Regions from separate parts of the Pseudomonas baetica genome, predicted to be linked through region 2. Evidence: predicted binding sites of a transcription regulator. Region 2 holds the regulator's gene; the other holds the start of a gene.
The links. The regulator FliA, encoded in region 2, starts transcription of late flagellar genes. The targets are predictions, from matches to a motif close to CTAAAGTTTNNNNNNNNNNNGCCGNTAA.
Positions count from the first base shown of each region.

Region 1: the regulator FliA is predicted to act here: its motif matches at 2,913-2,940, upstream of ATI02_RS16635 (methyl-accepting chemotaxis protein).

Region 1 covers NZ_PHHE01000001.1:3,657,298-3,664,951, reverse strand. The annotation lists gene ATI02_RS16640 (aldose 1-epimerase family protein) at 1-610, opposite strand, end outside; gene ATI02_RS16635 (methyl-accepting chemotaxis protein) at 830-2,806, opposite strand; gene ATI02_RS16630 (LysR substrate-binding domain-containing protein) at 2,991-3,911, opposite strand; gene ATI02_RS16625 (NorM family multidrug efflux MATE transporter) at 4,070-5,464, shown strand; gene ATI02_RS16620 (putative bifunctional diguanylate cyclase/phosphodiesterase) at 5,576-7,249, opposite strand; gene rep (DNA helicase Rep) at 7,512-7,654, shown strand, end outside.
Region 2 covers NZ_PHHE01000001.1:571,794-579,817, reverse strand. The annotation lists gene ATI02_RS02590 (flagellar motor protein) at 1-482, opposite strand, end outside; gene ATI02_RS02585 (protein-glutamate methylesterase/protein-glutamine glutaminase) at 482-1,630, opposite strand; gene ATI02_RS02580 (chemotaxis protein CheA) at 1,680-3,941, opposite strand; gene ATI02_RS02575 (protein phosphatase CheZ) at 3,977-4,765, opposite strand; gene ATI02_RS02570 (chemotaxis response regulator CheY) at 4,783-5,154, opposite strand; gene fliA (RNA polymerase sigma factor FliA) at 5,321-6,061, opposite strand; gene fleN (flagellar synthesis regulator FleN) at 6,058-6,888, opposite strand; gene flhF (flagellar biosynthesis GTPase FlhF) at 7,005-8,024, opposite strand, start outside.

The DNA.
Region 1 (7,654 bases), 3.1 Mb from region 2:
TGCCGGGCTCGGTGACCAGTTCAGTGACGACCGAGAAATCGACTTTCTTGAAGGCTTGCTCTTTCAGATCGCCGCGCAGACTGATGGCATAAGGCGGCTTTTCGTCGATGTGCAGGGTGACGGTACTGGCCGGGATGTTGGCGGCGCGACCGTGCAAGGTCAGCAGTTCGCCATTGTCCATGCCGGGATGGCCGACCCATTCGTAGCCGCAGCGGGTCACCAACTCGTTGAAGCCCTCCAGCCAACCCAGACCGCCACGGCCATTGAGTTCGATGAAGGCCGGATTAACCACATCCTTGACCGGCGAATCCCAACCCATTCGCACGTTGCCAACGGAGGCGTGCAGAACGTTCATGCCACGAGTCGGCACCACCGAGAGTTTCATCGTGCCGTTATCGATGTCGACGATGCTGACGCCTTCCTGCCGCCCACCGTGCAAGGTACGCAGGCTTACCGAGAAGGGTTTGTCGGTTTTCACGCCGAGCTGCTCACTGGTGATGGTCCAGTTCTGCGCGGGTTTGTCAGCGTCGAGGAGGACGTAATCCCAGGCCATGGCATGGGAAGCAGCAGAGAATGCGCCGAGGGCGGCGACGAGTTTGAGCGGGGTCATGGCAGCAGCCTTTATTGGAGTTGTGCCATTTTTATAGCGCTGCGGAAACGTTTCAGCAAGTGTATTAGATCGACAGACCGCATGTTCTGCCGAAGATCTTCAGTGATGCAATCGCGAGCAGGCTCGCTCCCACAGGGGATCCGGATCTTCACAAAATCTGTGATTCGCACCGGACACTGTAGGAGCGAGCCTGCTCGCGATAGCTATTTCAGGCGCACATCAACGAAAGCGATCAACCTCGGAACGCAGATCCGCCGCCAGCTTCTCAAGCTCCTTGGCCGTCACGGCCAGGTTGGAAACCACCTCACGCTGCTCACTGTTGGCCAGCGCAATGCTCTGCAAGTTGCTGCTCAACAACGTCGCGGTGCTGCTCTGCTCCTGCGTCGCCGTGGTGATCGCTGCAAACTGCTGCCCCGCCGAACGGCTCTGCTCGTCGATTCGCGCCAGCGCCGAAGCGACATTGGCGTTACGCGACAGACCTTCCTGCATCAGCACATTGCCCTGTTCCATGGTGCTGATCGCGTTGCCGGTTTCCTGCTGAATGCTCTGGATCATGCCGGAAATTTCATCGGTCGCCTGACGGGTGCGCGAAGCGAGGTTGCGTACCTCGTCGGCCACTACCGCAAAGCCGCGCCCTTGTTCACCGGCGCGGGCCGCTTCGATGGCCGCGTTGAGTGCCAGCAGGTTGGTTTGCTCGGCGATCGAAGTGATCACACTGACGATGCCGCCGATTTCCTGCGAACGCTGGCCGAGGGTGTTGATCACGGTGGCGGTGGTGTTCAGAGCGCCAGCGATTTGCTCAAGCGACGAAGATGCTTCGTCCATCGAGGTGCGACCGATCTGCGTCTGCTGAGCATTTTCCTGTGCCAGGCGCTGGGTGGCCCCCATGTTGTCGGCGATATTCAGCGAGGTCGCACTGAATTCTTCAACCGCACCAGCCATGCTGGTGATCTCGCCAGACTGTTGTTCCATACCCTCATACGCACCGCCGGACAGACCGGACAATGCTTGTGCACGGCTGTTGACCTCTTCCGAAGAGCGGCGGATGTGCTCGACCATGGTCGACAGCGCCTGACTCATCTGATTGAACGCACGGGACAGCTGGCCAATCTCGTCTTTGCTTGTCACGTTCAGGCGCACGCTCAAATCACCGGCGCCCAAGGCTTCGGCCTGACGCACCAGATCACTCAGCGGCGCCAGTTTGCTGCGCAGCAGCCAGACCACCGAACCGACCGCCAGCAACATTGCCAGCAAACTGCCGATCGCCAGTTGAGTGCCGACACTCCAGGTCACCGCCCGGATTTCAGCTTTCGGCATGCTTGCCACGACTGCCCACGGCCCGCCGTCGAATGGCACCGAAACGCTGTAGAAGTCTTCAGCCTTGTCGCTCCAGAACTGGCCTTTGCCAGGGGTTTTGGCCAGGCCGCCGATTACCGTAACCGCCTGATCCAGTGTCTGCACACCCGCCGGAGCCACCAGCCATTTGTTTTGCTCATCCAGCAGCGCCAGCGAACCGGTCTGACCGATGCGGAAGCGCTTGAGGTTGTCGAACTGGGCGTTTTGCGCGTCGGTGTAATCGAAGCCGACAAACAGCACCGCAATCACCTTGCCGCTGCTATCACGCACCGGGGTGTATTGGGTCATATAGGAGCGATCGAACAACAAGGCGCGGCCGACGTAGCTCTGCCCGGCGATCAACTTCCCATAGGCCGGATGCGCGTGATCGAGCAGAGTGCCGATGGCGCGGGTACCGTCCTGCTTGGTCAGGGAGGTGCTGACGCGGACAAAATCTTCGCCGCTGCGCACGAACAGCGTGGCAACGCCCGCCGTCATCTGCTTGAACTCGTCGACTTCCTTGAAGTTGTTGTTCAGCACTTCACTGCCCAAGTGCAGACCCGGTGTCTGGGTCCCGGCGACGGTCACCGGCTCACTCGGGTGAATGCTCAAACCTGCGCTGAAACGCTTCTCGAACAGCCCGCTCAGACGCTGGGTGCTTTCGCGCAGCGTGCCGTGGAAGGTGCTCAATTGGTCTGCGAGCAGACGCGCTTCACTGGCAAGGTGCTCTTCACGGGTAGCAAGGTTGGCCGTATCCAGTGAACGCAAAGCAAAGACTGTACTGCCGCTGATGACTATCGCCAGTATCACGGCGAGCGCGAGGCCCAGCTGCGAGGCGATCCGAGCGCGAGGTTGAGACATGGACAGCTCCTGGCCGAACTTTCCGGTCCTCCTTGACCGCAGCTCGGATAATCTTCTAATAGTGGGGGTGAATCGTGGATACCGGCACGACGGCTCCACATGCACGTATTCGGCGGTAGACCCGAATACTTGAGCGGATAGCAGGGTTATAGCACAGGGCCAGCATTGTGACGGCTCGAACGTTTCAGCTCAAGCGCATGACCGCCGGCAGCACCATGGCGCGGACTTCGCCTTGCAGGAAATCGCTGAGGCGGCGCAAACGTTCACCCCCGGGACGGGTTTTCGGCCACGCCAGGTAATAATTAAGTCCACTGGCCACCGCCGTTGGCCAAGGCAGACTCAAGCGACCTTGCGCAACATCCTCGGCGACCATCAACAGGTCACCCATCGACACGCCATAACCGCGGGCCGCCGCGATCATCCCCAACTCGAGTGTATCGAACACCTGCCCGCCCTTGAGCGAGACCTGATCGGCCAACCCCATATGCTCCAGCCAGCTGCGCCAGTCGCGGCGATCCGGGGTGGGATGGAGCAACTCGGCGCACGCCAGACGCGCAACATCCCATGGTTGATCGTTCAGCAGGTTCGGCGCGCCCACCGGGATCAGTTCCTCGGGAAACAGCAGGCTGGCCTCCCAGTCCGGCGGGAAATGGCCGTCGCTGAGCAACACGGCACAGTCGAAGGGCTCATCGTTAAAGTCCACCGAATCGACATCCATCCAGGCACTGGTCAGTTGCACTTCGTTGCCCGGCTGCAAATGGCGGAAGCGACTCAGGCGAGCCAGCAGCCAACGCATGGTCAGGGTCGACGGCGCTTTCATGCGCAGGATGTCGTCTTCGGCGCGCAAGGTATTGCAGGCGCGCTCAAGGGCAGTGAAACCCTCGCGGATGCCGGGCAGTAAAAGGCGCGCCGCTTCGGTCAGCTGCAGGTTGCGGCCGCTGCGGTGAAACAGTCGGCAGGCGAAATGTTCCTCAAGCGTGCGTATGTGCCGACTCACCGCGCTTTGGGTGATCGACAGCTCCTCGGCCGCACGGGTGAACGAGCTGTGCCGCGCCGCTGCTTCAAATGCGCGCAGGGCATACAAAGGAGGAAGACGACGAGACATTGCGAAAGCTCCTACAGCGGGATGCGACCAACTTATCAGAATCTGTTCAGGATGAGTTTTAATCATGCGACCCATCCGTTTTATCCCTTTGTGCATTCCCTGCCAAGCGCCGAGAATCGACGCTCTTCTGTTCCCTCTGTTGATGAGTGGTGATCACCATGCAGCATCCTGTGCGTAACGAACTCTGGGCCATCCTGCGGCTGTCGGGGCCGTTGATTGCTTCACAGTTGGCGCACATGTTGATGGTGCTGACCGACACCCTGATGATGGCGCGCATCAGCCCCGAAGCGCTGGCCGGCGGCGGTCTGGGCGCAGCGAGCTATTCGTTCGTGTCGATTTTCTGCATCGGTGTGATCGCTGCCGTCGGCACGCTGGTGGCGATCCGTCAGGGCGCTGGCGACATCATTGGCGCTGCACGCCTGACCCAGGCTGGTTTGTGGCTGGCGTGGCTGATGGCGCTCGGCGCCGGTTTACTGCTGTGGAATCTGAAACCGCTGTTGTTGCTGTTCGGCCAGACCGAAACCAACGTCATCGCTGCCGGGCAATTTCTGATCGCCCTACCCTTCGCCCTGCCCGGCTATCTGAGCTTCATGGCCCTGCGCGGCTTCACCAGCGCCATTGGCCGGGCAACGCCGGTGATGGTTATCAGCCTCGGCGGCACCGTGGCTAACTTTCTGCTCAATTACGCACTGATCACCGGTATGTTCGGCTTGCCGAAACCGGGGTTGATGGGGATCGGGCTGGTGACGGCAATTGTTGCCAACTGCATGGCGCTGGCGCTGGCCTGGCACATTCGTCGGCATCCGGCCTACGACGCTTATCCGTTGCGCACCGGGCTGTCTCGGCCGAACCGGCAATACCTCAAGGAACTCTGGCGCCTCGGCCTGCCAATTGGCGGCACCTACGCAGTGGAAGTCGGCTTGTTCGCCTTTGCGGCGCTGTGCATGGGCACCATGGGCAGCACGCAAATGGGCGCGCACCAGATCGCTCTGCAGATCGTTTCGGTGGCATTCATGGTGCCCGCCGGTATGTCGTACGCGATCACCATGCGTATCGGCCAGCATTACGGCGCCGGGCAACTGCTCGATGCGCGAATGTCCGGCCGGGTCGGCATCGCCTTCGGCGCGGTGGTCATGCTGGCATTTGCCATGGTGTTCTGGCTGTTGCCGAATCAGTTGGTCGGCTTGTTCCTCGACCATAACGATCCGGCGTTTGCCGAGGTGATCCGCTTGGCCGTGAGCCTGCTGGCCGTAGCGGCGTGGTTCGAGTTGTTCGACGGCACGCAGACCATTGCCATGGGTTGCATCCGTGGACTCAAGGATGCCAAAACCACATTCCTGGTCGGGCTTGCTTGCTATTGGCTGATCGGCGCGCCGGCGGCCTGGTGGATGGCATTCCACCTGAACTGGGGGCCGACGGGGGTCTGGTGGGGTCTGGCGCTGGGGCTGGCGTGTGCGGCAGTGAGTTTGACGCTGGCGTTTGAATGGAAAATGAAGCGGATGATTCGGCGTGAGCCGCAATCGCAAGGCTTCAATATCGCTCAGGCTGAATAAAATTCCCCTGTGGGAGCGGGCTTGCTCGCGAAAGCGGTGGGTCAGGCAGCACATGCTCTGACTGACACGACGTCTTCGCGAGCAAGCCCGCTCCCACATTAGGTTTCGTGTTCAGCTCACAACTTCGAGGGCTGGCTGCTGGCTAGAACCGAAGGTTAGATATTCAACCAATTCCGCCAACGGCAACGGCCGGCTGATCAGATACCCCTGCACCTGATCGCATCCAAACCCGCGCAGCAGTTCCAGCTGCTCCGGAGTTTCCACCCCTTCGGCCACCACTTCCAGGTGCAGGTTGTGCGCGAGGTTGATCATCGCGTGCACCAGTTTGCGATTCTCTTCGCGTTGCTCCATACCGCCGACGAAGCTCTTGTCGATTTTCAGCAAGGTGATCGGCAGGCTGTTGAGGTGCACGAACGACGAGAACCCGGTACCAAAGTCATCCAGCGAGAAACGCACGCCGAGGCGACCGAGGGCGTCCATGGTCTGTTTGACCAGATCGCTGCGGCGCATCACGGCCGTTTCGGTGAGTTCAAACTCCAGCCACTGCGCCTCGACGCCGCGTTCGGCAATCAACCGACTGAGCGTCGGCAGCAACTGGCTGTCCTGAAACTGGCGGAACGACAGGTTGATTGCCATGTGCAGCGCCGGCAGACCTCGCTCGCGCAGCGCCTGCATGTCGCGCAGGGCACGGGAAATCACCCAGTAGCCTAGCGGCACGATCAAACCGCTCTGCTCGGCCAGTGGCACGAACTCACTCGGCGGCAGCAGCCCGCGTTCGCCATGGCGCCAGCGTACCAAGGCTTCGAGGCCGACGATCTGGCCGTCCTCAAGATTCAGCCGTGGCTGGTAGTGCAGTTCCAGTTCATCGCGACGCAAGGCCCGGCGCAGCTCGCTTTCGAGGTCGGCCATGCTCCGCGCGTTGCGGTTGATGCGTTCGTTGAAGATATGAAAAGTGCAGCCCTGCGTGCTTTTCGCTTGTTGCATGGCAATGTGCGCATGCCACATCAGCGGATCGGCGCCGCCCTGTGCGCGGGCATGGGCGATGCCAAGGCTCGAACCAATCAACAGGCTTTCGCCATCGACCCAGTAAGGTTCGGCCAAGGCCTCGGTGATGCGTTCGGCCATCCACTCGGCGCGTTGCGGTGCACGGCGGGTGTCGATCAGCAAGGCGAATTCGTCGCTGCCCAGCCGCGCCAGTTGATCGCCGGCCTCCAGCTGACTTTTCAGCCGTGCGACGACTTGCAGAATCAAGCGGTCGCCGGCCTGATGGCCGAGGGCGTCGTTGGCATGGCGGAAGTTATCGAGATCAAGATGCCCGAGGGCCAGGCCACGGCCGTCGTTTTCCGCGAGGCGCGCCGCCAGCAAGGTCTGGAAACCCTGGCGGTTGGCGATGCCGGTGAGCGGATCCTGTTCGGCGAGGCGTTGCAGGGTGTTTTCCAGCACGCCACGTTCGCGCACGTGGCGCAGGCAACGGCGCAGCATGCCGGCGTCGAGGGCATCGAACACCAGCCAGTCGCTGACACCAACGGGCGCGGTGGCCGGCTCGTGATCCAGCAGCAATACCGTTGGCAGGCTGCAACGGCCCGGGGCCGGTTGCAACGCCGGAAGGGTCAACAGCACCGCGTGGCGGTTGTCTTCGAACAAACTGCTGACCGACTCCCAGCTCGGCGCGCTGATCAGCACCGCCGCGCTCCCCATCGGAGCCAGACACTCGCGCAATAACGCTGTCCACGCTGGCTCTTCGGCCAGTAGCAGCAAACGCAAGGGTTCGACAGGCGTAGACAAGCTAGCTCCCTAGACTCTGCAATGATGTGGGCGGGGCATTATGCCGTTGCGCCCTTCAATGACCAAATGACAATGGTTATCAGAACGTTATTTTGTGTCACGAATGAGAACATTAGCCGCAAAATCTCCGCGCATCCTGCGTGAAAGTAACAAAACCGGCAAATTTGAATCGCGTGGTACGTCACAAGTCGGACAGACCAGCACAAATCGCTGAGCCTGTTAAAATGCCGGCCCATTTCGTCAACGACTCCCGAATTTTCGTATGTCCCGACTCAATCCCCGGCAGCAAGAAGCCGTGAACTACGTCGGCGGCCCTCTATTGGTGCTCGCCGGTGCTGGCTCCGGCAAGACCAGCGTGATCACGCGCAAAATCGCGCACCTGATCCAGAACTGCGGCATCCGCGC
Region 2 (8,024 bases):
GCACCGATGATGCCGATGGTTGGCGCATAGCCGCCCATGCTTTCGAAGACTTTGGCCGCTTCGATGTCGCGGGCTTCCTGAGTGTAGAAATCCACTTCGAGGATGCTGCGGATCGCTTCCGGCTCGGCGCCGTCGACCAGCAATTGCAGGCCTTTGCGCGAGTAGCTGTCGGGTTCGGCGTCGGCCACCCCTTCCAGGCCGAGCAGGCCTTCTTTACGTGCGGTGAGGCTCCAGTTGACCACGCGGTCGATGCCGCCGGCCAGGTCCACGCGTGGCGGAAAGAAGATCCAGGCAAGGATCTGCATCGCGCGTTTGAACGCGCTCATCGGCGATTGCAGCAGCGCGGCACCGATGGTGCCGCCCAGTACGATCAGTGCCGCCGGGCCGTTGGCCAGCGCACCGAGGTGACCACCTTCCAGGTAATTGCCGCCGATGATGGCGACGAACGCCATGATGATCCCGATAAGGCTTAGAACATCCATCAGATACACGCCTCGACGATGTGCTTGCCAATATCGTCCAGACCGTACACCGCGTCAGCGAGGTCGGCTTTGACGATGGCCATCGGCATGCCGTAGATCACGCAGCTTGCCTCGTCCTGCGCCCACACCGAACTGCCGCCCTGCTTGAGCAGCCGTGCGCCTTCGCGACCGTCGGCGCCCATGCCGGTCAACACGACCGCCAGAACTTTGTCACCGTAGGATTTCGCTGCAGAACCGAACGTGATGTCCACGCACGGCTTGTAGTTCAGACGCTCGTCGCCGGGGAGGATTTTCACCGCACCACGGCCGTCGATCATCATTTGCTTGCCACCAGGGGCCAGCAGCGCCAGGCCCGGACGCAGGATGTCGCCATCCTCGGCTTCCTTGACGCTGATGCGGCAGAGTTTGTCGAGACGTTCGGCGAACGCCTTGGTGAACGCTGCCGGCATGTGCTGGATCAGCACGATTGGCGCCGGGAAGTTTGCCGGCAACTGCGTCAGGACGCGTTGCAGGGCGACCGGGCCGCCCGTCGAGGTGCCGATGGCAACCAGTTTGTAGGCTTTGCGTTTCGGTGCAGGCGACGAAGCGCTGGCAGCCGGGGCGCGAGTCGGTGCCGGTGCAGGTGCCGGACGTGCCGGAGTACTGGTGCTGTGACTGCTGCTGTGGCTGCCAAAGCTCGACGCAGCAGGAGCAGGTGTCGGTGCAGGCGCCGCAACCGGGGCCGGCGCGCTGTAGGCACTGAAACGACGATTACTGCGCGAGATGCTATGCACTTTCTCGCACAGCAGTTGCTTGACCTTATCCGGGTTACGCGAGATGTCTTCGAAATTCTTCGGCAGGAAATCCACCGCGCCGGCGTCCAGCGCATCGAGGGTCACCCGGGCGCCTTCGTGGGTCAGCGAGGAGAACATCAACACCGGGGTCGGGCAGCGCTGCATGATGTGCCGCACGGCCGTGATGCCATCCATCATCGGCATCTCGTAGTCCATGGTGATCACGTCCGGCTTGAGGGCCAGGGCCTGATCGATCGCCTCTTTACCGTTGGTGGCCGTACCGACCACCTGGATGCTCGGATCCGCTGAAAGAATTTCCGAGACGCGGCGGCGGAAAAACCCCGAATCGTCCACCACCAGGACTTTGACTGCCATAAACACTCCATTAGGTGCAGCGGGACATTGTCGCCCCGCTGCCCCGGATTCAAATACGCCGTGCGGCGTAACGCTTGAGCATGCTTGGAACATCGAGAATCAGCGCGATGCGGCCGTCACCGGTGATGGTGGCGCCGGACATGCCTGGAGTGCCCTGCAGCATTTTGCCCAATGGCTTGATGACCACTTCTTCCTGGCCAACCAGTTGATCGACGACGAAGCCGATCCGCTGCGTGCCCACGGAAAGGATCACCACATGGCCTTCGCGCTGCTCTTCGTGAGCGGCGGAGCTGACCAGCCAGCGCTTGAGGTAGAACAATGGCAATGCCTTGTCCCGCACGATGACCACTTCCTGACCGTCCACAACATTGGTGGTCGACAGGTCGAGGTGGAAGATTTCGTTGACGTTGACCAGCGGGAACGCAAACGCCTGATTGCCGAGCATCACCATCAGGGTCGGCATGATCGCCAAGGTCAGCGGCACCTTGATGACAATCTTCGAGCCCTGGCCCTTGGTCGAGTAGATGTTGATCGAACCGTTGAGCTGGGAAATCTTGGTCTTCACCACGTCCATGCCGACACCGCGACCGGACACGTCGGAGATCTCGGTTTTGGTCGAGAAACCCGGGGCGAAAATCAGGTTGTAGCACTCGGTATCGCTCAGGCGATCCGCTGCATCCTTGTCCATCACGCCGCGCTTTACCGCGATCGCACGCAGGACGTCCGGATCCATGCCTTTGCCGTCATCGGAAATCGACAGCAGGATGTGGTCGCCTTCCTGTTCGGCCGCCAGTACCACGCGACCGCCACGGGCCTTGCCCGAGGCTTCGCGTTCTTCCGGCGACTCGATGCCGTGGTCGACAGCGTTGCGCACCAAGTGGACCAGCGGGTCGGCCAGGGCCTCGACAAGGTTTTTGTCGAGGTCGGTTTCTTCGCCGACCAGCTCCAGGTTGATCTCTTTCTTGAGCTGACGCGCCAGGTCGCGAACCAGACGCGGGAAGCGCCCGAAGACCTTCTTGATCGGCTGCATCCGCGTTTTCATCACCGCGGTCTGCAAGTCAGCCGTGACCACGTCGAGGTTCGACACGGCCTTTTGCATGGCTTCATCGCCGCTGTTGAGCCCCAGGCGCACCAGACGGTTACGCACCAGCACCAGCTCGCCAACCATGTTCATGATTTCGTCGAGACGTGCAGTGTCGACCCGCACGGTGGTCTCGGCTTCGCTCGCCGGTTTTTCCGGTGGCGGTGCAGCCGGCGCACGGGCTGGAGCCGGTGCAGCAGCGGCGGCCGGTTTCGGCGTTTCGGCTTTCGGCTCAGGCTTGGCCGCAGGTTTCGGCGCCGCAGCGGCCGGTGCCTTGGCGGCTGGCGTAGCGACGGTCGAAGCGGAGCCCGCAGAGGCAGTACCGACTTCGCTGAACTTGCCTTTGCCGTGCAATTCGTCGAGCAGCGATTCGAACTCGTGATCGCTGATCAGATCGCTGCCGGCAGCAGCGGCCGCTGGAGCAGCCGGCGCAGGTGCCGAAGCAATCGCCGACTCCAGCGCATCCACGGCAAAGTTGCCCTTGCCATGCAACTGATCGAGCAAGGCTTCGAATTCGTCGTCGGTGATGTCAGAGCTGTCGCCCTTGGCCGGTGCCGCAGGGGCTGCCGCCGCTGGCGCAACCGCGTCCACCGCGAACTGGCCCTTGCCGTGCAACTGATCGAGCAATGACTCGAACTCGGCATCGGTGATTTCATCGCTCGCAGCTTCAGCGGCCGTTTGTGCAGGGGCCGCGGCCGGGGCTTCGGCTTCGGCCTTGACGGCGTTCAGCGAGTCCAGCAGTTGTTCGAATTCGTTATCGGTGATGTCGCCCGAATCGCCTTCGGCGACCAGCTCTTCGATCATCTCGGCCACTGGCGAAGCCGGGGCTTCATCCGCCGTTTGCGGCTCGGCCAGACGTGCCAGCGCAGCCAGCAGCTCCGGCGTCGCAGCCGTGATCGGTGCACGCTCACGGACTTCGCTGAACATGCTGTTCACCGCGTCCAGTGCTTCGAGGACAACGTCCATCAGTTCTGCATCAACGCGACGCTCACCCTTGCGCAGGATGTCGAACACGTTTTCGGCGATGTGACAGCACTCCACCAGCTCATTGAGCTGAAGGAAGCCGGCGCCCCCTTTTACAGTGTGGAAACCGCGAAAAATTGCGTTGAGCAGATCTGCATCATCCGGACGGCTTTCCAGCTCGACCAGTTGTTCGGACAGTTGCTCAAGAATCTCGCCGGCCTCAACCAGGAAATCCTGAAGGATCTCTTCATCGGCGCCGAAGCTCATTAATGGGGTGCTCCTACAGGTCTAAAAACCTAAACTCAAAATCCAAGGCTGGATAGCAAATCGTCCACATCGTCCTGACCGGACACAACGTCTTCTCGTTTATCGGCATGAATCTGCGGACCTTCACCCTGCGAGAGATGTTTTTGTGGATCTTTTTCTGCAAGCATCGCCGCACGGTCATGTTCGATGCCCGCAAAGCGGTCCACCTGACTGGCCATGAGCACGAGTTTGAGCAAATTGCTTTCAACTTCGGTGACCAGTTGGGTCACGCGCTTGATCACTTGACCGGTCAGGTCCTGATAATCCTGAGCCAGCAGGATGTCGTTCAGATTGCTCGACACCGCACGGTTGTCCGTGCTGCTGCGCGACAGAAAACCGTCGACCCGGCGCGCCAGTTCGCGGAACTCTTCAGCCCCGACTTCACGACGCATGAAACGACCCCAGTCGGTACTCAAGGCCTGGGCTTCATCAGCCAGGCCATTGACCACCGGTGTGGCGCTTTCCACCAGATCCATGGTGCGGTTGGCCGCGGCCTCTGTCAGCTTGACCACATAGCCCAGGCGTTCGGTGGCGTCGGTGATTTGCGACACTTCCTCGGCCTGCGGCATGTGCGGATCGATCTGGAAGTTGACGATCGCACTGTGCAGTTCGCGTGTGAGCTTGCCCACTTCCTGATACAGGCCGCGGTCACGGGTCTGATTGAGCTCATGGATCAGTTGCACAGCGTCGCCGAACCTGCCTTTTTCAAGGCTCTCGACCAGTTCGACCGCGTGTTTTTTCAGGGTCGATTCGAAATCGCCCTGTGAAGATTCGTTATGCTCCATAGCTCCCCCGCGCGTCATCAGCCGATGCGTTCGAAAATCTTCTCGATTTTGTCTTTCAACGCCTGAGCCGTGAAAGGTTTGACCACGTAGCCGTTCACACCGGCCTGAGCGGCCTCGATGATTTGCTCGCGCTTGGCTTCAGCGGTCACCATCAGCACGGGCAGATGCTTGAGTTTTTCATCGGCACGCACGTGACGCAGCAAGTCGATACCGGTCATGCCCGGCATGTTCCAGTCCGTTACCAGAAAGTCGATGCTTCCGCTGTTGAGTACCGGAATGGCAGTAATGCCATCGTCGGCCTCGACGGTGTTGGTGAACCCAAGATCGCGCAGCAGGTTCTTGATGATCCGCCGCATCGTTGAGAAGTCATCAACGATGAGGATTTTCATGTCTTTGTTCAATTCGACCTCCAAGCAGTCTTAAACGCGCCCAGCACCTGGGCGCGCCACTTCAATCAATCGGCGCAGCACTCGAAGACTGTCTGGAGCACAACAGAGCAAGACCGGTGCCGTTCATCACCGCACCAGCCTCGTTCGCAGTGTCCCCACACTGCCTTCAGCGCGCTCGCCACTCCCCCAAACGCCCCCGCAAACGGGCCGCGCACTGGCTGTGTAACTGGCTGACCCGCGATTCACTGACGCCAAGGACTTCACCGATCTCCTTGAGGTTCAGCTCTTCGTCGTAGTACAGCGCCAACACCAGTCGCTCACGCTCCGGCAAATTGGCAATCGCGTCCGCCAGCGCCGCCTGGAAGCGTTCATCTTCCAGATCGCGTGACGGCTCAAGATGAGCACTGGCGCCATCCTCGTGCAGCCCTTCGTGTTCGCCGTCCTGCAAGAGGTCGTCGAAACTGAACAAGCGGCTGCCCAGGGTGTCATTCAAAATCCCGTAGTAATCGTCGAGACTCAATTGGAGTTCGGCCGCAACTTCGTGATCTTTAGCATCACGGCCGGTTTTAGCTTCAATTGCGCGAATTGCGTCGCTGACCATACGGGTATTGCGGTGAACCGAGCGTGGCGCCCAGTCCCCTTTGCGCACTTCGTCGAGCATCGCGCCGCGGATTCGAATGCCCGCGTACGTTTCGAAACTGGCGCCTTTACTGGCGTCGTATTTGGTCGAGACTTCGAGCAGGCCGATCATCCCGGCCTGGATCAGGTCTTCGACCTGGACACTGGCCGGCAGACGCGCCAGCAAGTGGTAAGCAATGCGTTTGACCAGTGGCGCGTAACGCTCGACCAGCTCGTATTGCGCATCACGGGCCGACTTCTTGTAGAGGTTGTAGCCACTGGTTGTCATAGGACGGGTCCTGCGGTCTGTTGCACGAGGCGCTCGACGAAAAACTCGAGGTGCCCGCGCGGGTTCGCCGGCAGCGGCCAGGTATCGACCTTCTGCGCGATCGCCTTGAACGCCAGCGCGCACTTGGAACGCGGAAAGGCTTCATAGACGGCGCGCTGCTTCTGCACGGCCTTGCGCACGCTTTCGTCGTACGGCACGGCGCCGACGTATTGTAGGGCCACATCAAGGAAGCGATCCGTGACCTTGGTCAACTTGGCGAACAGGTTGCGACCTTCCTGCGGGCTCTGCGCCATGTTGGCCAGAACGCGGAAGCGGTTCATGCCGTAATCGCGATTGAGCAATTTGATCAGTGCGTAGGCGTCAGTGATCGAGGTCGGCTCATCGCAGACCACCAGCAACACTTCCTGGGCGGCGCGAACGAAACTGACTACCGAGTCACCAATACCCGCAGCGGTGTCGATCACCAGCACGTCGAGATTGTCGCCGATGTCACTGAAGGCCTGAATCAGACCGGCATGTTGCGCCGGGCTCAGGTGAACCATGCTCTGGGTGCCGGAAGCGGCCGGCACGATGCGAATCCCGCCGGGGCCTTGCAACAAAACGTCGCGCAGCTCGCAACGGCCTTCGATGACGTCGGCCAGTGTGCGTTTGGGTGTCAGCCCCAGCAGAACGTCAACGTTCGCCAGCCCCAGGTCAGCGTCCAGCAGCATGACCCGACGGCCAAGCTCTGCCAGCGCCAGAGACAAGTTCACTGACACGTTAGTCTTGCCGACGCCACCTTTGCCGCCGGTCACTGCGATCACCTGTACGGGATGCATGCTGCCCATGTTATTTCTTTACCTTGTCTTGCATAGACGGAGGCCACATTACTGGCTGCGCGTTCACAACCGGAACAATGCGTGGCAGACCATCGATGTAGGTACAAAAACTGTTCATGAATACCTCAGCCAACCTGCTTGGTCGGGCTGTGATAGATATCAGCGAACATGTCAGCCATGGCTTCTTCGCTGGGTTCTTCCTGCATTTGCACGCTGACGGCGCGGCTGACCAGTTGATGACGGCGCGGCAGATGCAGATCATCCGGAATCCGTGGGCCATCGGTCAGGTACGCGACCGGCAATTCATGACTGATCGCCAGGCTTAACACTTCGCCAAGGCTGGCCGTTTCATCCAGTTTAGTCAGGATGCACCCGGCAAGCCCGCAACGCTTGTAACTGTGATAAGCGGCGGTTAGAACCTGTTTCTGGCTGGTGGTTGCCAGCACGAGATAATTTTTTGAACGAATACCACGACCGGCCAGACTTTCCAGCTGCATGCGCAGGGCCGGATCGCTGGCTTGCAGGCCGGCGGTATCGATCAGCACCACGCGTTTGCGCAGCAGTGGGTCCAGCGCCTGGACCAGCGACTGGCCCGGGTCGACGTGCGTTACCGGTACGTTGAGAATCCGCCCCAGGGTTTTCAGTTGTTCCTGAGCACCGATGCGGAAACTGTCCATGCTCACCAGCGCGACATTCTGCGCGCCGTACTTGAGCACGTAGCGGGCAGCAAGCTTGGCCAGCGTAGTGGTCTTGCCCATGCCGGCAGGGCCGACCATCGCAATCACACCGCCCTCTTCCAGCGGCTCGACTTCCGGTACGGCAATCATCCGCGCCAGGTGCGCCAGCAGCATGCGCCAGGCCTGACGAGGTTCTTCAATATCGGTGATCATCGCCAGCAGGTCGCGCGACAAAGGGCCGGACAGGCCGATACGTTGCAGACGACGATACAGGTTGGCTTGCGCCGGACGGCTGCCTTGCAGCTGATTCCAGGCGAGAGTGCCGAGCTGCACTTCCATCAGCTCGCGCAGACTGTTCAATTCGAAACGCATCGAATCCAGCGCACGCGGGTCAACACCGCCAGACGACTGCGCAGGTGCTGGCGCCGGACGTGCCGGGGCGGCGTAAGTCGGCTCGCTCAACGGTTC